DNA from 4 places in the Lactiplantibacillus kimchii genome. Region 1 is predicted to be linked to each of the others. Evidence: predicted binding sites of a transcription regulator. Region 1 holds the regulator's gene; each other region holds the start of a gene.
The links. The regulator CtsR, encoded in region 1, represses protease genes until heat stress. The targets are predictions, from matches to a motif close to TTGGTCAAAAAAGGTCAAANA.

Region 1 (4,219 bases):
CTTTCAAGCCGCTCCGGGCCCGCCGAATAGCACGAGCCACTGCTGAAACCGCTTCTGGTTGTCCAACAACTCGTTGATGCAGGATTTTTTCAAGGTTAACCAACCGTTCACTTTCAGTCTTTTGTAACTGTGTCAACGGCACGCCAGTCCATTCAGCCACCACTTGGGCAATATCTTCACCCGTCACTTGTAACTGATACTTTTGAGCTGTGCCATCAGCAACCTCAGCCTGTTGATCAGCGGCTAAAGTCGCTAACCGTTGTTTTAATTTCATTTCACGTTTCCGAATATCGGCCGCTTGTTCAAAGTCTTGATCTTCAATCGCGGCTTCTTTAGCTTGTCGAAGTTGCGTCAACTTATCTTGATTTTTAGATAACTTAGTTGGTTGATCCATTTGGTCAATCCGCACTTTAGCGGCGGCTTCATCCATTAAATCAATCGCCTTATCCGGTAGGAATCGATCGCTAATGTAGCGATTCGAAAGCTTGACTGCTTGTTCTACCGCTTCATCGGTAATCATGACATGATGATGATCTTCATAGCGTGGCCGTAACCCACTTAAGATTTCAACAGCTTCAGCTGGCGTTGGTTCATTGACCATCACGGTCGCAAAACGCCGTTCTAAGGCTGCATCTGATTCAATATACTTTTGATATTCATTTAAAGTTGTGGCCCCAATGGTTTGAAGTTCACCACGAGCTAAGGCGGGTTTTAAGATGTTAGAAGCATCAATCGCCCCTTCAGCACCACCGGCCCCAATTAAGGTATGCAATTCGTCAATAAATAAAATAACATGCCCATCATTGTAAATTTCGTCGATAACTTTTTTCAAGCGATCTTCAAATTCGCCACGATATTTGGTTCCCGCTACTAATGAGCCCATATCAAGCATCATTAGGCGTTTATCGGCCATATCACTCGGCACATCACCTGCAATAATCTTTTGCGCCAGACCTTCAGCAATCGCGGTTTTACCAACCCCAGGTTCACCAATTAGCACAGGGTTGTTTTTTGTCCGTCGTGACAAGATTTGAATGACCCGTTTGACTTCTTTGGAACGGCCAACGACTGGATCCATTTCTTGTTCACTCGCTAATTGCGTTAAGTCACGCGCTAAGGAATCCAAGGTTGGCGTCCCTTCCGTGGATTTGGCGTTTCGCGTTTGCGCATTAGCTTTACGCTTACCCATGGCATCACTGACACCGAGCTTACGTAAGACCACTTTGCGGGTCTGACCTAAATCAAGATTTAAGTTCATTAAAATTCGCGAGGACAAGATACTTTCATCAGAGAGCATCGCTAATAATAGATGTTCGGTGCCAATCTTATTAGCGCCAAGCCGCTTAGCTTCGTCACCGGCAACTGATAAAATCTCTTTAGCTTTTGGTGAATAGGGTAAATAGGTGTCTTTACCAACATTGCTTAAAGTCCCATAGCCAGTAAACCGTTCGATTTCTTCACGGATATCATCCTCAGTCACGGAATATTGTTGCAAGACCTTGTTAGCAATCCCATTTTTCTCGATGGCCAACGCTAATAATAGATGTTCCGTACCAACTGCTTGATGTTTAAAATACTTAGCCTGCTCTTGCGCTAAGACTAAGACACTTTTGGCACTCGGGGTAAATAGGTTATCCATTGCGATTCCTCGCTTTCTTTAACTTTCATAACGTAGATGATTTAAAATACCAATAATAATTCGCGCCCGTAAGCTATTTTCTAAATCATGATCGTCCACCTTTAAGGTATTCCGATCAGTAGCAACTAGAATTAATTGGGCTTCGCGACGATTTAACACGTCGTCTTCATAAAGACTTTGGACGACCGCGTAGGCGTCACGTTGCGTAATGGAATCCCCAATCACTTGAATCAGGGTGTCCAAAACGTCTGCATCATCGACTAAATTAACCTTTTCAATGCGAATATACCCGCCACCGCCACGTTTACTTTCAACCAAGTAACCATTTTGAATGGTAAAACGAGTCTTAATCACATAATTAATCTGGGAGGGAACCACGTTAAACAAATCCGCAATTTCTGACCGTCGAATTTCAACATGCGCCGCGTCCGCCAAAACACTTTTTAAATATTTTTCAATGATATCGGAGATATTTTGACTTTGCATTAGCTTCACCCTTTACATTATCTTTGACTAATATTGACTTTCATTATACGAGGATAATATGAAATTGCAAAGAATTTTACCTAAAGCGCGGCCGCATCGGTTCCCTACGGTTGTTACAGCATAGCACGCCCACCAGTCGCTTTCAATTGATTCGACCGGTCAATAATACCTAGTTGACAGCACAAAAAAGGATGAGCACAAAGTCTCATCCTTTAAGGGAACGCCAGCTCACTATGATTGACGCCTAACTAACTGGTCATTTTCGGTTAAATCTGATCGGGAAAACAGGATTTGAACCTGCGACCCCTACGTCCCGAACGTAGTGCTCTACCAAGCTGAGCTACTTCCCGTTAAAAAATTTAAATAAAAAGCCCTAGTTAAATTAACTAAGACTGTTTTAATCGATCGGGAAAACAGGATTCGAACCTGCGACCCCCTGGTCCCAAACCAGGTGCTCTACCAAGCTGAGCTATTTCCCGATAACTAATGCACCCAGTAGGAGTCGAACCTACAACCTTCTGATTCGTAGTCAGACACTCTATCCAATTGCGCTATGGGTGCAAATTAAAATGCCGAGGACCGGGATCGAACCGGTACGGTTATCACTAACCGCAGGATTTTAAGTCCTGTGCGTCTGCCAATTCCGCCACCCCGGCAAATTAAAAGCGGAAGACGGGATTCGAACCCGCGACCCCCACCATGGCAAGGTGATGTTCTACCACTGAACTACTTCCGCAAAATAAGTATTAAGTTGTAAATGCCGACTAGAGGATTCGAACCTCCGACCTCCTCATTACTAGTGAGATGCTCTGCCAACTGAGCTAAGTCGGCATATGCGGGTGAAGGGACTCGAACCCCCACGTCGTAAGACACTAGAACCTAAATCTAGCGCGTCTGCCAGTTCCGCCACACCCGCATGAAATTAATCATGCCTTGTTGTCGGTACAAGCAGTGCTTACCGGTACGCCATGACAACTATTTAACTTTATCATTCGGTTGAATAATTGTCAACATATTTTTAAATTTAATGGATAAATATACTTTTTAACGCATATTTTTCCGACAAGAAATATTATAGCACTCGTGATAAATCATGGGAACCCCTAATTTTAAAAAAAGTATTTTTCATCGGATTCAGCCGCCTTAATCACTGCGTCAATCGCACTTATACCGGCATTTGATGGCAAACAAAAAGACCGCAAAAATTGCGATCTTTTCAGTAGTTTTTATCTCTAAACACCTTAATACGGTCTTAACGCAACTTAAGCTCGTGCTGTAATCTGCGTCTTACCATGCATATATGGCACTAATACATCAGGAATGGTGATTGAGCCATCCGCATTTTGATAATTTTCCATGATGGCTGCAACGGTGCGGCCAACTGCTAAGCCACTCCCATTCAACGTATGAACAAATTGAAGCTTACCCTCGTCATCACGATATTGAATGTGTGCCCGTCGTGCTTGGAAATCAGTACAATTAGAACAACTTGAAATTTCACGATACTTACTTTGTTCTGGGAACCAGACTTCCAAATCATGCGTCATGGCAGCCGTAAAGCTCATATCACCCGTTGTTAACGTAATGACATGGTAAGGCAAGCCTAGTTTCTTCAAAAGTGATTCTGCATTATTAGTTAGCTTTTCCAATTCGTCCCATGAATCTTCTGGTTTAGTGAACTTCACCATTTCAACTTTATTAAATTGATGTAGCCGAATTAACCCCTTCGTATCACGGCCAGCACTGCCGGCTTCTTCCCGGAAAGCTGGTGATAAGGCAGTGAAGTAAACTGGTAACTGTTCACTTGGAATAATTTCGTCACGATAGTAGTTCACTAATGGGACTTCGGCCGTTGGAATGAGGCTCAAATCCTGGGTCGTAATCCGAAAAGCATCATCTTTAAACTTCGGAAATTGGCCCGTGCCATACATCGATTCATCCGTCACCATATATGGCGGTAAGATTTCAGTGTAGCCTTCAGCTTCATGCTGATCCAAGAAAAAGTTATAAACGGCCCGTTCAAGTTTGGCACCATCGCCAACATAATATAAGAAGCGACTCCCGGCAACCTTGGCGCCTCGTTCAAAATCTAAA
Region 2 (4,219 bases), 180 kb from region 1:
GGCGTCCCAATGTTAGAAGCTAATTCAAAATGCTTACCGTCTTTTGAAACGGTCGCTTCATTCTTAAGCTTCTCCCATTCAACCTTTTGCGCAGCGAAATCTTTGGCTTTTTGTTGATAGTCACTGATTTCAGCATCGGTTGGGGCGACTAAAGCTTCCCCGTTAATCCCATCAAGGATAACCGTCGTATCGGCTTTAATTTCAGTCGTTGCAGTTTCAGAACCTACTACGGCTGGAATTTCAAGCGTCCGTGACATAATCGCAGAGTGACTTGTCCGACCACCAATATCGGTGATGAACCCTTTGACAAACTTACGATCAAGTTGGGCCGTGTCACTAGGCGTTAAATCATGGGCAATTACGATAACTTCAGAATCGATTAAGGCAGGACTTGGTAGGGTAACCCCTAACAAGTGACTCATCACGCGCTTAGTTACATCGCGAATGTCGCCAGCTCGTTCTTGCATATATGCGTTGTCCGTCATTGCTTCAAACATGGCGATGAAAGTATCAGTAACTTCCTTCAAAGCTTCTTCAGCATTGACTTTATCATCCTTAATCTTACCTTCAATTTGACTTAACATTTCGGGGTCAGATAAAATTGTGATATGAGCTTCAAAAACTTCCGCTTCTTCGGCACCTAAATTCTGAGTTGCTTTGTCCTTAATGACTTTTAACTCAGCTTTAGCAGCATCAAAAGCGTCATGTAACCGTTGGATTTCGGCATCAAAGTCGGAAACCGTCGTTTTTTCGAATGACAAATCTGGATCAACTAGCATATAGGCCTTAGCAATTGCAATCCCATCACTGGCAGCAATTCCTTTTAGTACCTTTTCAGCCATTATTCAGATAAGCCTTCTTTCTTCATCGTATCAGTTAAAGCTGCAATTGCGTCAGCTTCGTCAGCACCTTCAGCAGAAATCGTAACATCTGCATCTTTACCAACACCGAGTGACATTACACCCATGATAGACTTCAAGTTAACTGACTTGTCTTGATATTGCAACGTAACTTCTGAGTTGAACTTACTTGCTGATTGTACCAATAAAGTAGCTGGACGTGCGTGGATACCTGTATCTGCGATTACGTGAAATTCTTTCTTTTCCATAGTTATTCGATCTCCTTCAAAGATGTAAAATTTAAATTGGTTCTGAGTCAAACCGAGTTGCCGCCAACACATTTGCTCTAGAGCCCTTAGTATTGATGATAGCAATTATCCAATTGAAATACAAGCCCTTTCATTCATTCAATTGCGATTAATTGGTAGCCTTACCATCCTTGTCAAAGTGGTAAACAATATGGCCGTCTAATTCCGCCATACCAATGATTCGTTTGCGATATTCATAACCCATATAAGCATCATGAAACGCCATAAAGTCGTCCGGATCAACGCTAAAATTTTCTCGTTTTCCCGTCCGCAAGTCTTCCATTAACTGTTCAAAATCTGGTGCCACTAAGTTACCCCCTTCTACAAGCCCGGTTATCGGGATCAATTTATCTGCCTTAGACTAGCCTAACACGGGCTTTTGCCATGCAAAACTAACGGTTTGTACTATAATATAATTAGGTTGCTAGTTCAACGGCTCGTCTAATCAGAAGTTTAATATACAACTGATTTCTGTGAATGACAAGCCTTTTGACTAGGACGTAAAAAGACTTCAGAAATAATTAAATTGATTGGCGCAGTGACTTGATTAGTCTTACGAAGCCTGGTTGCAAGCCGGTCTTGCTCGTCAAGACTTTTGAGTTGCATCACGGTTAAAAATCATTATACTAATAGTCAAAGGTCAGCAAAGGTCAAACAGCTTTTGAACCTTTAGCTAAATTGAACCTAAATTTAGTTATATTTCTGATATGAAAGGTGTGACAGCAAAATGCTTTGTGACAACTGCCATAAGAACGAAGCGACGATTCATTTATATACGAACGTCAACGGTCAGCGGCGACAAATTAATCTTTGTCAGAATTGCTATCAACTACTAAAGAATCAGGAACAGCATCCAAATAACGGAGTTGGAGGTACTGATATGGCACAAGATCCATTTGGTTTTGGCGGTCTTGACGACATTTTCCGCGCAATGCAAGGCGGTGGCGTCACCCCCGATGATACGACGAGTCGGCAACAGCCGACGCAGCCAGCTGGGCCAACTAATGGTGGTAACCGTCGTGGTAACAATAACGGCGGCGGCCTCCTCGGCCAATACGGCTACAACTTGACGGAACAAGCCAAGCAAGGCAAAGTCGATCCAGTCATCGGTCGGGATAACGAAATCAACCGCGTCATTGAGATTTTAAACCGGCGGACAAAGAACAACCCGGTCTTAATCGGTGAAGCTGGGGTTGGTAAGACGGCGGTCGTCGAAGGCCTCGCACAGAAGATTGTTTCAGGACAAGTTCCCCAAAAACTATTAAATAAAGAAATTATTCGGTTAGACGTGGCATCACTCGTTCAAGGCACCGGTATTCGGGGCCAATTTGAACAACGGATGCAACAACTCATGAAAGAGGTTCAGGCTAATCCGAATATCGTGCTTTTCATTGATGAAATCCACGAAATTATGGGCGCCGGTAACGCTGAAGGTGGCATGGACGCCGGTAACGTTTTGAAGCCAGCATTAGCCCGTGGTGACTTCCAATTAGTTGGGGCCACGACTTTAAACGAATACCGCGACATCGAAAAAGATGCGGCCCTCGCCCGGCGGTTCCAACCAGTAACGGTTGATGAACCCAGTGTCGATGAATCCATCAAGATTTTACAAGGGATTCAAAAGAAATATGAAGACTACCATCACGTGACCTATAACGCTGATGCAATCGTTGCGGCGGTCAAGCTATCTAACCGGTATATTCAAGATCGTTTCTTACCGGATAAAGCGATTGACTTGCTCGATGAAGCTGGCTCACGTAAGAACTTAACCTTGAAGACGGTTGATCCTCAAACCATTCAAGAAAAGATCGATGCCGCTGAAAAGCAAAAGCAAGACGCCTTGAAAAAGGAAGATTACGAAAAAGCAGCTTATTATCGTGATCAAGTGGCCAAGTTAGAAAAGGCCAAACCAGACGCTAATGCTAAGGCTGACAGTGCTGATGCAGCAGTAGTCACCGTGGCTGATATGCAACAAATCGTCGAAGAAAAGACCGATATTCCAGTTGGCGAACTACAAGCGAAGGAACAAGCTCAAATGAAGACCTTAGCGGCTGATTTGGAGGCCAACGTAATTGGTCAAAATCCAGCAGTTGAAGCCGTTTCTCGCGCTATTCGCCGTAATCGAATCGGCTTGAACGGCACTGGTCGGCCAATTGGCTCCTTCATGTTTGTCGGCCCTACTGGGGTTGGTAAGACTGAACTAGCCAAACAGCTTGCTAATGAACTCTTTGGTTCAGCGGATGCGATGATTCGCTTTGACATGAGTGAGTATATGGAACCCCATTCAGTGGCGAAGCTGATCGGGTCACCACCTGGCTATGTTGGCTATGAAGAAGCCGGCCAATTAACCGAACAAGTTCGGCGTCATCCGTATAGCTTGATTTTATTAGATGAAATTGAAAAAGCCCATCCGGATGTCATGCACATGTTCTTACAAATCTTAGATGATGGCCGTTTGACCGATTCACAAGGTCGTACGGTCAGCTTCAAAGATACCATTATCATTATGACGTCAAACGCTGGGACTGGCGATGCTGAAGCTAATGTTGGTTTCGGTGCCGCTGCTCAAGGCAAGACGCATGATATTATTGACCGCTTAACTCAATACTTCAAGCCAGAATTCTTAAACCGGTTTGATGATATTATCCAATTCAATGCCCTTTCCAAGGAAAACTTGATGAAGATTGTAGCTTTGATGATTGATGATGTCAACGGCATGCTTGCCAACCAGGACTTACATGTCCACGTTACTGAACCAGTGCAAGAAAAGCTAGTCAATCTTGGCTACAACCCCCAAATGGGCGCACGGCCATTACGGCGTGTTATTCAAGAACAGATTGAAGATCGGATTGCCGACTTCTACTTGGATCACAGCGATGTTAAAAACATGGTTGCCAAAGTTGAAGATGGTAAGATTACATTGGCGGCGGAAGAACCCAAAGCCACTAAATAAGCTAGTTAAAAACGCGTCATTAGCCGTTAAGGCCAATGGCGCGTTTTTTGTTGCGGTGATAATTACGACGCACACCTTACTTTTTAGTTTGTTCCGCTTTCCAATTGTCGACAATGGTT
Region 3 (4,219 bases), 560 kb from region 1:
ACTGAATTTGTGAAGTTAACCGTAACGGTGCCGACGGATCAAGTGGAAGCGGTCCAAGAATACTTGACGGCACGTCCCCAAGCTCATTTGAATCGGTATGCGTTGAATTCGGGTGAACAATTTAGCGTGAACTTACCACGGCCAGATTTAGCTACGGCGGTTGCTGGCATTAATCAATTTGTGACGCCGGGCACTTGGGATTACGAAGCGCTCCCGCTATTAACTGGCGGTCAAACGTCGTCGATGGGTCGCATTGGTGAGTTAGCTCAGCCAATGACTGTTGCTGAATTTGCCCTTAAGTGTAAGCAAGTCTTTCAATTAGGTGGATTACGGCTCATAAGTGACCAACCAGATCAATTGATTCAGCGCGTGGCCGTTTTAGGCGGTGATGGGGGTAAATTTTATCAGCAGGCACTACAAAAGGGTGCGCAGGTCTATGTTACTGGTGATGTTTATTATCATACCGGCCATGATATGTTGGCCGCAGGATTATCAGTAGTTGATCCCGGTCACCATATTGAAAGTATTTGTATTCCGAAGTTAACAGCCTTATTTGACCAGTGGCGGCTTGAAAATGAGTGGGCTTTGGCAGTTGTCCCGTCTAAAATTAATACCGATCCGTTTACCTTTATTTAAACCTCGAAAGGAAGATTCATATGGCAAAATATCCACAGTTGATTTCTGATTTTTTAACGTTTGTAAAAATTAATAGTCGGTCAGATGAACAGTCTGAAACGGTCCCATCATCACCACGCGAGACAGCTTTTTTAACGCAATTAATGACTAAGTTAACCGCTTTAGGGCTAAGTGATGTTCATCAGGACCCACAAAGTGCCTACGTGTTTGCAACGTTGCCCGCGACCAGCACGCAACCAATGAAAACATTGGGGTTTATCTCGCATATCGACACAGCTGATTTTAATTCGGAACACGTGACTCCCCAAATCGTTGAAAACTATGATGGCAAATCTATTATTAAGCTCGGTGAAAGTGGTTATGAGCTCGATCCAAAGGTTTTTGCTAGCTTGAAAAACTATGCTGGCCAGACGTTAATTACGACGGATGGGACGACTTTGTTGGGCGCTGATGATAAGGCCGGTGTGGCTGAAATCATTAGTGCAGCGGCATACTTATTAGCTCATCCGGAAATTAAACATGGCACGATTCGGCTGGGATTTGGCCCGGATGAAGAAATTGGGACTGGTGCGGATCATTTTAATGTTGCCGATTTTAATGCGGACTATGCCTACACCGTTGATGGTGGGCCCTTAGGTGAATTGGAATATGAAACGTTTAACGCGGCTCAAGCTGAGGTCCAAATCACCGGCGTTAATGTGCACCCCAGTGAAGCCAAAGGAATTATGGTGAATGCGTTACAATTAGCGGTAGACTTTCAGCAGGCTTTACCCGCGCATGATGTGCCCGAAAAAACCAGTGGTCGGGAAGGCTTTTTCCACCTGTTGGCGTTAGATGGAACGGTTGATAATGCAAAAATGACCTATATTATTCGTGATCATGACCGCGCGACTTTTGAAGCTCGTAAAAAGACGTTCCAAGCGGCCGCTGACCAAATCAATGCGCAATATGGCGTTAATCATCTAAAAGTCATGATGAAAGACCAATATTACAATATGCGTGAAGTGATTGAAAAGGATATGACGGTGGTTGACCTCGCTAAACATGCGATGGAGACCTTAGGGATTAAACCGGTTATTTATCCAGTTCGTGGTGGGACTGATGGCTCAAAAATCTCGTTCATGGGCTTACCGACGCCGAATTTGTTTGCTGGTGGTGAAAACATGCATGGCCGTTTTGAATACGTTTCAGAACAAGTTATGGCACAAGCGGTGGATGTTATTCTACAAATTGTGCACGATAATACGCAGCAAGCTAAATAGTTGGCAAGTGATGCGATTCGTTATATAATTTAATAGTCAATAAAGGTCAAACAATAATTGGTAGCTATTTTAGCTACCTTTTTGCTAACCGAATTTTGGGAGGTTATGATAATTATGAATCCAGAACAACTAACAGAAAGCTTACAACAAGCATTAGCACAAGCCCAACAAATTGCGCAAACTCGGCATCATCAAGAAGTTGGGGTCCCACATCTATTTAAATTCCTAACGCAACCAGGTGAATTGGTGCGTCAGATTTTCAGTGAAGCCGGTGCAGATCTTGAACAATTACAAACGGAATTAGATCGTGAATTGGATGATATTAGTACGGTCAGTGGTGGTAACGTGCAATATGGTCAGAGTTTTAGTAACAGCTTAGCGACCTTGATGCAGGCAGCTGATGCCAAACGTAAAACACTGGGTGATGACTTCTTAGCGACTGATGCCGTGGTACTCGCGTTAATGGCTCAAACTAGTGATCAGTTCACAAAATATTTGATCAAACAAGGGATTACGGCTGGGCAGGTTAAGAATGCCGTGGACCGGATTCGTGGGGGCCAACGGGTGACATCACGAAATCAAGAAGATCAATATCAAGCTTTAGAGAAGTATGGGGTCGATTTAGTTAAGGCTGCTCGGAAAGGGAATCAAGACCCAGTTATTGGGCGCGATGAAGAGATTTTGGCTTTGATTCGAATTCTATCACGGAAAACTAAAAATAATCCCGTTTTAATTGGTGAACCTGGGGTTGGTAAGACGGCGATTGTCGAGGGCTTAGCGCAACGAATCGTCCGTGGCGATGTGCCGGAAAATTTAAAGGATAAAACACTATTTTCTTTAGACATGGGTGCCTTAATTGCTGGGGCCAAATATCGTGGTGAGTTTGAAGAACGACTTAAAGCGGTCCTTAAAGAAATTAAAAAGAGCGATGGTCAGATTATTATGTTTATTGATGAAATTCATAATATTGTGGGTGCCGGTAAAACGGAAGGTAGCATGGACGCGGGGAACTTATTAAAGCCAATGTTAGCCCGCGGTGAATTGCATTTGATTGGGGCCACGACGTTGGATGAGTATCGGCAATATCTTGAAAAGGATAAAGCCCTTGAACGGCGGTTCCAACGGGTTTTAGTTGCGGAACCATCCGTGGAAGATACCATTAGTATTTTACGAGGACTCAAAGAACGGTTCGAAATTCATCATGGTGTCCGAATTCATGATAATGCCCTAGTGGCCGCAGCTAAGCTATCTGATCGGTATATTACCGACCACTTTTTACCTGATAAAGCGCTCGATTTGATTGATGAAGCTTCAGCAGAAATTCGAGTTGAAATGAATTCTAATCCGACAGAACTCGATCAGGTTAACCGGCAATTAATGCGATTACAAGTTGAAGCTGCGGCGTTGAAACAAGAAACGGATGCGGCTTCGGTGCAACGTTTGGGTGAGTTAAAACAGGAACTCGCTAGTGCCCAAGAAAAACAACGGGCCTTGGCTGAACGTTGGACGGCTGAAAAGAAGAGTTTGCAAACGTTAAGCGCTAAAAAATCGGCTTTAGACCAAGCAAAGCATGACCTTGAAAATGCGGAAAGCCAGTATGATTTGGAAGCCGCAGCTCGCTTGCAGCATGGCACGATTCCGAAGCTAACGGCGGAATTACAACAGTTAGAAGCGGATGATCACCATGCCGATTGGCTCGTTGAAGAGTCTGTCACGGCCGACCAAGTCGCTAATGTGGTTTCGCGGATGACTGGGATTCCGGTGAATAAGTTAGTGGCAGGTGAACGGGAAAAACTGTTGCATTTAGCTGATAACTTACATCAACGGGTCATTGGTCAAGATACCGCTGTAACCGCGGTAGCGGATGCCGTTTTACGGTCGCGTGCGGGGCTACAAGATCCTAACCGACCACTAGGGTCATTCATGTTCTTAGGTCCTACCGGGGTCGGTAAGACTGAGTTAGCTAAAGCGCTAGCTGAGAATTTGTTCGATGCTGATGATCATATGGTTCGAATCGATATGAGTGAATATATGGAGAAGGAGTCTGTCTCACGATTAGTGGGTGCGGCACCGGGCTATATTGGTTATGAAGAAGGTGGCCAACTGACTGAAGCGGTACGTCGAAATCCTTATTCAATCGTGTTATTTGATGAAATCGAAAAGGCCCATCCCGATGTCTTTAACATCTTGTTACAAGTGTTAGATGACGGGCGTTTGACGGATGGTCAGGGACGGACGGTTGACTTTAAGAATACGATTTTGATCATGACGTCGAACCTGGGATCGGAATTACTATTGGCTGGTATGGATGATCAAGGTCA
Region 4 (4,219 bases), 290 kb from region 1:
AATTTTGCCTAATTGTTTGGGTGACTTAATATTGAATTCTTGACCAGCTTCTTGGTAAATCACTTGTTCAATTTCACTGAGCCGCTCTTTGAACTGACTCCCCATGGCCTGCAATCGACTACTATCCACCGTAATCCCAGCAATTTCCATTTGTGCTAAGACCAAGGCCATTGGTTTTTCAATATCGTGGTATAACGGGGTTTGTTCATTTTCATCCAGCTTCTTTAAAAGGTCTGGTTTTAATGCCGCAATCGCCGCTAACTTCCGGGCTAAATGGCTAAAGAAAATATGATCATCTTCTGGAATCGCCCGTTTAACCCCTTTACCATAGACCGCTTCATCCGTTGGTAAATCAAGGTACCCGTGTTGTTCCGCCAAGTTGCCCAAGTCATTACTATTATCATTCGTATCAAGCAAGTATGAGACGAGTAATAAATCAAAGTCAACCGCCTTTAAGCTGAGTCCTAAGCGGTTCAATCCAACTATGGTCCGTTTCATATCAAAAACGTTCTTCTGAATCGTCGTGCTAGCCAATAGCTCAGCCAATTCCGGCTTGAGTAATAGCTCAACATCACGACTGATATACCACTGGTTGGCATGACCAATCGCAAAACCCGCAATCGCTGAGGTATGGTAATTGGCGGCAGGCAACTCTAAATAGAATTCCACATGGGTCTTAAATTGTGCTAATTCATTTAAATTAGCCGTTGTTAGTTCGGTGTACGCAATCGGCTTAGCCGGTTCATTGGTCGCAATTTTTAATTTTTTTAAGAAAGATTGAAAGTCCATCGCTTGATAGAACTCAGCCAATTGGTCAATATCTGGACCTGTATACGCTAAGTCAGCCAAGCCAACAGTAATCGGGGCATCTCGCTTGATAGTCGCTAAGACCTTGGCCCGTTCAGCTAACGCCTGGTCCTCAATCAGATGTTCTTTCATCTTGCTAGGCTTCATCGCAGCAACATTTTCGAAGACCCCTTCAAGGGACTCATATTGTTTCAATAATTTCAGGGCAGTTTTTTCACCGACTTTAGTGACACCCGGATAATTATCAGAAGTATCGCCGGTTAGCCCCTTCATATCAATGATTTGTGTCGGCGTAATGCCTAACTTTTCTTGCACATGTGCTGGCGTATAGCGTTCCACTTCAGAAACGCCTTTAACAGTGACCGCAACCGTGGTCTGATCCGTTGTTAATTGGGTCAAATCCCGATCACCAGTCACGATAGTGGTCGTATACCCCGCCTCGTCGGCAGCTTTCGACAACGTACCGATAATATCGTCGGCTTCAAAGTCTTTTAATTCATAATGTTGAATCCCATACGCATCCAACAATTTTTTAATGTATGGCATTTGTTCAGAAAATTCACTCGGCGTTTTCGCCCGGCCACTCTTGTAACCATCAAACATGCTCGTCCGAAATGTCGTTTTACCCGCATCAAAAGCAACCAACATATCCGTTGGTTCGACCGCTTTAATCATATGATCAAGCATCGTATTAAAGCCATAGATGGCCGTCGTGTGTAACCCATCGGCGTTTACAAACCGCTCAAGTTGATTGTGTAATGCGAAAAACGCTCGAAACGCCACGCTATTCCCATCAATCAATAATAATTTTTTTGCCATTACCGAATGCTCCTTTAAGTCGAACGATTTCTTTAATTGTACCAAATTATCGTGTCTAACGGGACTTTCACGATTAAAAAACGAGCGCCGAACAATTAAGTCAGCACTCGTTTACTAATAGACATTTAATAACGATTTAATCCCGGCTAGAGCCAGCAAAGATTTGAACGAAGTATAAGAACAAGTTAACAAAGTCCAAATAGAGTTGTAGCGCCCCGGTGACCGCTAATCCAGTTGAAGAAACTTGGTCGCCATATTTAAGGTACATATCACGCATCCGATTGGCATCCCACATGGATAGGCCGGCAAAGATTAAGACCCCAATGTAAGAAAAGACGTAACTAATCATGGCGCTTTGTAAGAACATGTTAACGACTGAAGCAACTAACAACCCAATCAAGGCCGCTATCAAGTGGGTCCCTAACTTAGACATGTCGCGCTTGCTAGTGGTCCCAATCACAGCCATGGTTGCAAAGACCGCCCCCGCAGCTACGAAAGCCCCAAAAATAGTGGCTTTGGTATAAAGTGCCAACGTAACGGACATTTCAACCCCAAAAACAACGGCAAATAGCATTAATAATGAAAAACTAATTGCCGGATTGCGGGTTGCATTGACTTGAATCCCACCAATCATTGCAAACATGCTGACCATGAAAATAATCAAGAAAATTAACGGATGTTGCCCAAAAGCAGCGTTAATTTGTGTCATGAAGACATTCATTGCCAAGTACACCGTCACTGCTGAAACTAAAACAGCTAACGTCATGTAACCATACATTTTAGTTAAAAAGCTCCGTAACCCGACTTGCGTGTTAATGGTGCTTGGTTGCTGATTATTTTGAAAATTATTCATAGAAATCCCTCTTTCGCCTAAAAATTTAACTGTTGATTCTTCAAAAGCCTAAGTTGAAGGTACTAATTGCCGTCGTCATCACGGGTCGTCACTCACTAATATCAGTCAGTGACCGACCTGACACTAGTTTTTCAATCTCATGACTGCGTCTTAATCTTTCAGACATTGCCAATCAGTCACCTCAACTTTCTTGACATCTAGTTTATCAGATTAGTCAAAGAAGGTAAAACAGTTAGGTCGGTGAAACGCTAAAAATTTTGTAAAGGTCAGTGCAATAATTAAGCGGCGTTTAGGTTTTAGCCCCAAACGCCGCTTTCTCACCGATTGAGATGGCGTCACCATCTCAGCAGCTTTGCTTATTAGCCAATCAATGCTTCATAAGCTTTTTCATATTTTTGAATATCGCCGGCGCCCATGAAGACCACGACGGCATCATGATACTGGGTTAAAGCAGTCATATCATCGACGGTCACAATTTCGCCACCATTAGGTAACTTAGCCGCCAAATCTTTGGATGACACATCCCCGCTCTTTTCACGCGCTGAACTAAAGATGTTCGTCAAAAAGACATGGTCTGCTTGGCTTAAACTCGTGGCAAATCCAGCCATGAGGGCCTTAGTCCGAGAGTAAGTATGTGGCTGAAAGACCGCTAAGATTTGCTTATCAGGATATTTTTGCCGGGCAGCGTCTAAAGTGGCTTTAATTTCTGATGGATGATGTGCATAATCATCAATCATCATCATATCGCCCACTTTTTTCTCGGAGAACCGACGCTTAACACCGCTAAAACTTAATAGTTCACGGCGAATTTCATCTAAATCAACTTTTTCAAAGTAAGCCACCGCGATCACGGCCGTGCTGTTCAAGACATTATGTTCCCCGAACAACGGAATCTCGAATTCACCTAGTGATTCACCATGATAGTTCACTTCAAAAGAGGACCCCTTCGTCGTCCGATTGATATTGACGGCTTGAAAATCATCACGATCCTTGGTGCCATAATAATAAATAGGGGTGTCCACGTCTAATTGCCGTAAGCTTTCATCGTCACCCCAGGCAAAGATACCTTTTTTAACTTGACTACCGAACTGTTTAAAGGCTGACTGAACATCCGCCAAATCATGATAATAATCCGGATGGTCAAAATCAACGTTGGTCATAATCGCGTAATCAGGTTGGTAAGCGACAAAGTGCCGCCGATATTCATCCGCTTCGAATACAAAGAAACGGGCATCAGGGGTCCCTTTTCCAGTCCCATCGCCAATCAAGTAACTGGTTGGCGCAATATTACTCAACACATGGGCTAATAACCCCGTGGTTGAGGTCTTACCATGTGTCCCGGCAACGCCAATACTCGTGTAACCAGCCATTAGTTTGCCTAAAAACTCATGATAGCGATAGACGGGCAACCCCATTGCCCGGGCTTTTTTAATTTCAGGATGGTCATCAGTGAAGGAATTCCCAGCAATAACTGTTAATCCCGCATGAATATTAGCCGCTGAAAATGGCAACATCTTAATTCCAGCCGCCGCTAATCCCTTTTGCGTAAACGTATATTGTTCAATATCAGAACCTTCAACTTGGAATCCCTTATCGTGCAAAATCAAAGCTAATGAACTCATACCGGAGCCCTTAATGCCTACAAAATAATAAACCGTTGCTTTATCCATTGTTATTAATCTCCCATATTTGTTATTCATTAATTAAACCATGAATTGTTAATTTTTAATTATGAGTTAG

Region 2: the regulator CtsR is predicted to act here: its motif matches at 1,784-1,804, upstream of C5Z26_RS00805 (ATP-dependent Clp protease ATP-binding subunit).
Region 3: the regulator CtsR is predicted to act here: its motif matches at 1,931-1,951, upstream of clpB (ATP-dependent chaperone ClpB).
Region 4: the regulator CtsR is predicted to act here: its motif matches at 2,690-2,710, upstream of C5Z26_RS01425 (Bax inhibitor-1/YccA family protein).

What each region holds. Positions count from the first base shown of each region.
Region 1 is NZ_CP027194.1:2,423,711-2,427,929, reverse strand. Features, by position in the region: gene C5Z26_RS11785 (ATP-dependent Clp protease ATP-binding subunit) at 1-1,639, opposite strand, end outside; gene C5Z26_RS11780 (CtsR family transcriptional regulator) at 1,658-2,125, opposite strand; tRNA gene C5Z26_RS11775 (tRNA-Pro) at 2,402-2,475, opposite strand; tRNA gene C5Z26_RS11770 (tRNA-Pro) at 2,531-2,604, opposite strand; tRNA gene C5Z26_RS11765 (tRNA-Arg) at 2,613-2,686, opposite strand; tRNA gene C5Z26_RS11760 (tRNA-Leu) at 2,696-2,781, opposite strand; tRNA gene C5Z26_RS11755 (tRNA-Gly) at 2,790-2,861, opposite strand; tRNA gene C5Z26_RS11750 (tRNA-Thr) at 2,884-2,956, opposite strand; tRNA gene C5Z26_RS11745 (tRNA-Leu) at 2,960-3,041, opposite strand; gene serS (serine--tRNA ligase) at 3,388-4,219, opposite strand, start outside.
Region 2 is NZ_CP027194.1:149,696-153,914, reverse strand. Features, by position in the region: gene ptsP (phosphoenolpyruvate--protein phosphotransferase) at 1-842, opposite strand, end outside; gene C5Z26_RS00815 (phosphocarrier protein HPr) at 842-1,108, opposite strand; gene C5Z26_RS00810 (protein YkzS) at 1,257-1,454, opposite strand; gene C5Z26_RS00805 (ATP-dependent Clp protease ATP-binding subunit) at 1,875-4,100, shown strand.
Region 3 is NZ_CP027194.1:533,840-538,058, reverse strand. Features, by position in the region: gene C5Z26_RS02710 (Nif3-like dinuclear metal center hexameric protein) at 1-636, shown strand, start outside; gene pepT (peptidase T) at 657-1,898, shown strand; gene clpB (ATP-dependent chaperone ClpB) at 2,013-4,219, shown strand, end outside.
Region 4 is NZ_CP027194.1:267,945-272,163, reverse strand. Features, by position in the region: gene polA (DNA polymerase I) at 1-1,626, opposite strand, end outside; gene C5Z26_RS01425 (Bax inhibitor-1/YccA family protein) at 1,763-2,479, opposite strand; gene murC (UDP-N-acetylmuramate--L-alanine ligase) at 2,839-4,149, opposite strand; gene C5Z26_RS01415 (DNA translocase FtsK) at 4,209-4,219, opposite strand, start outside.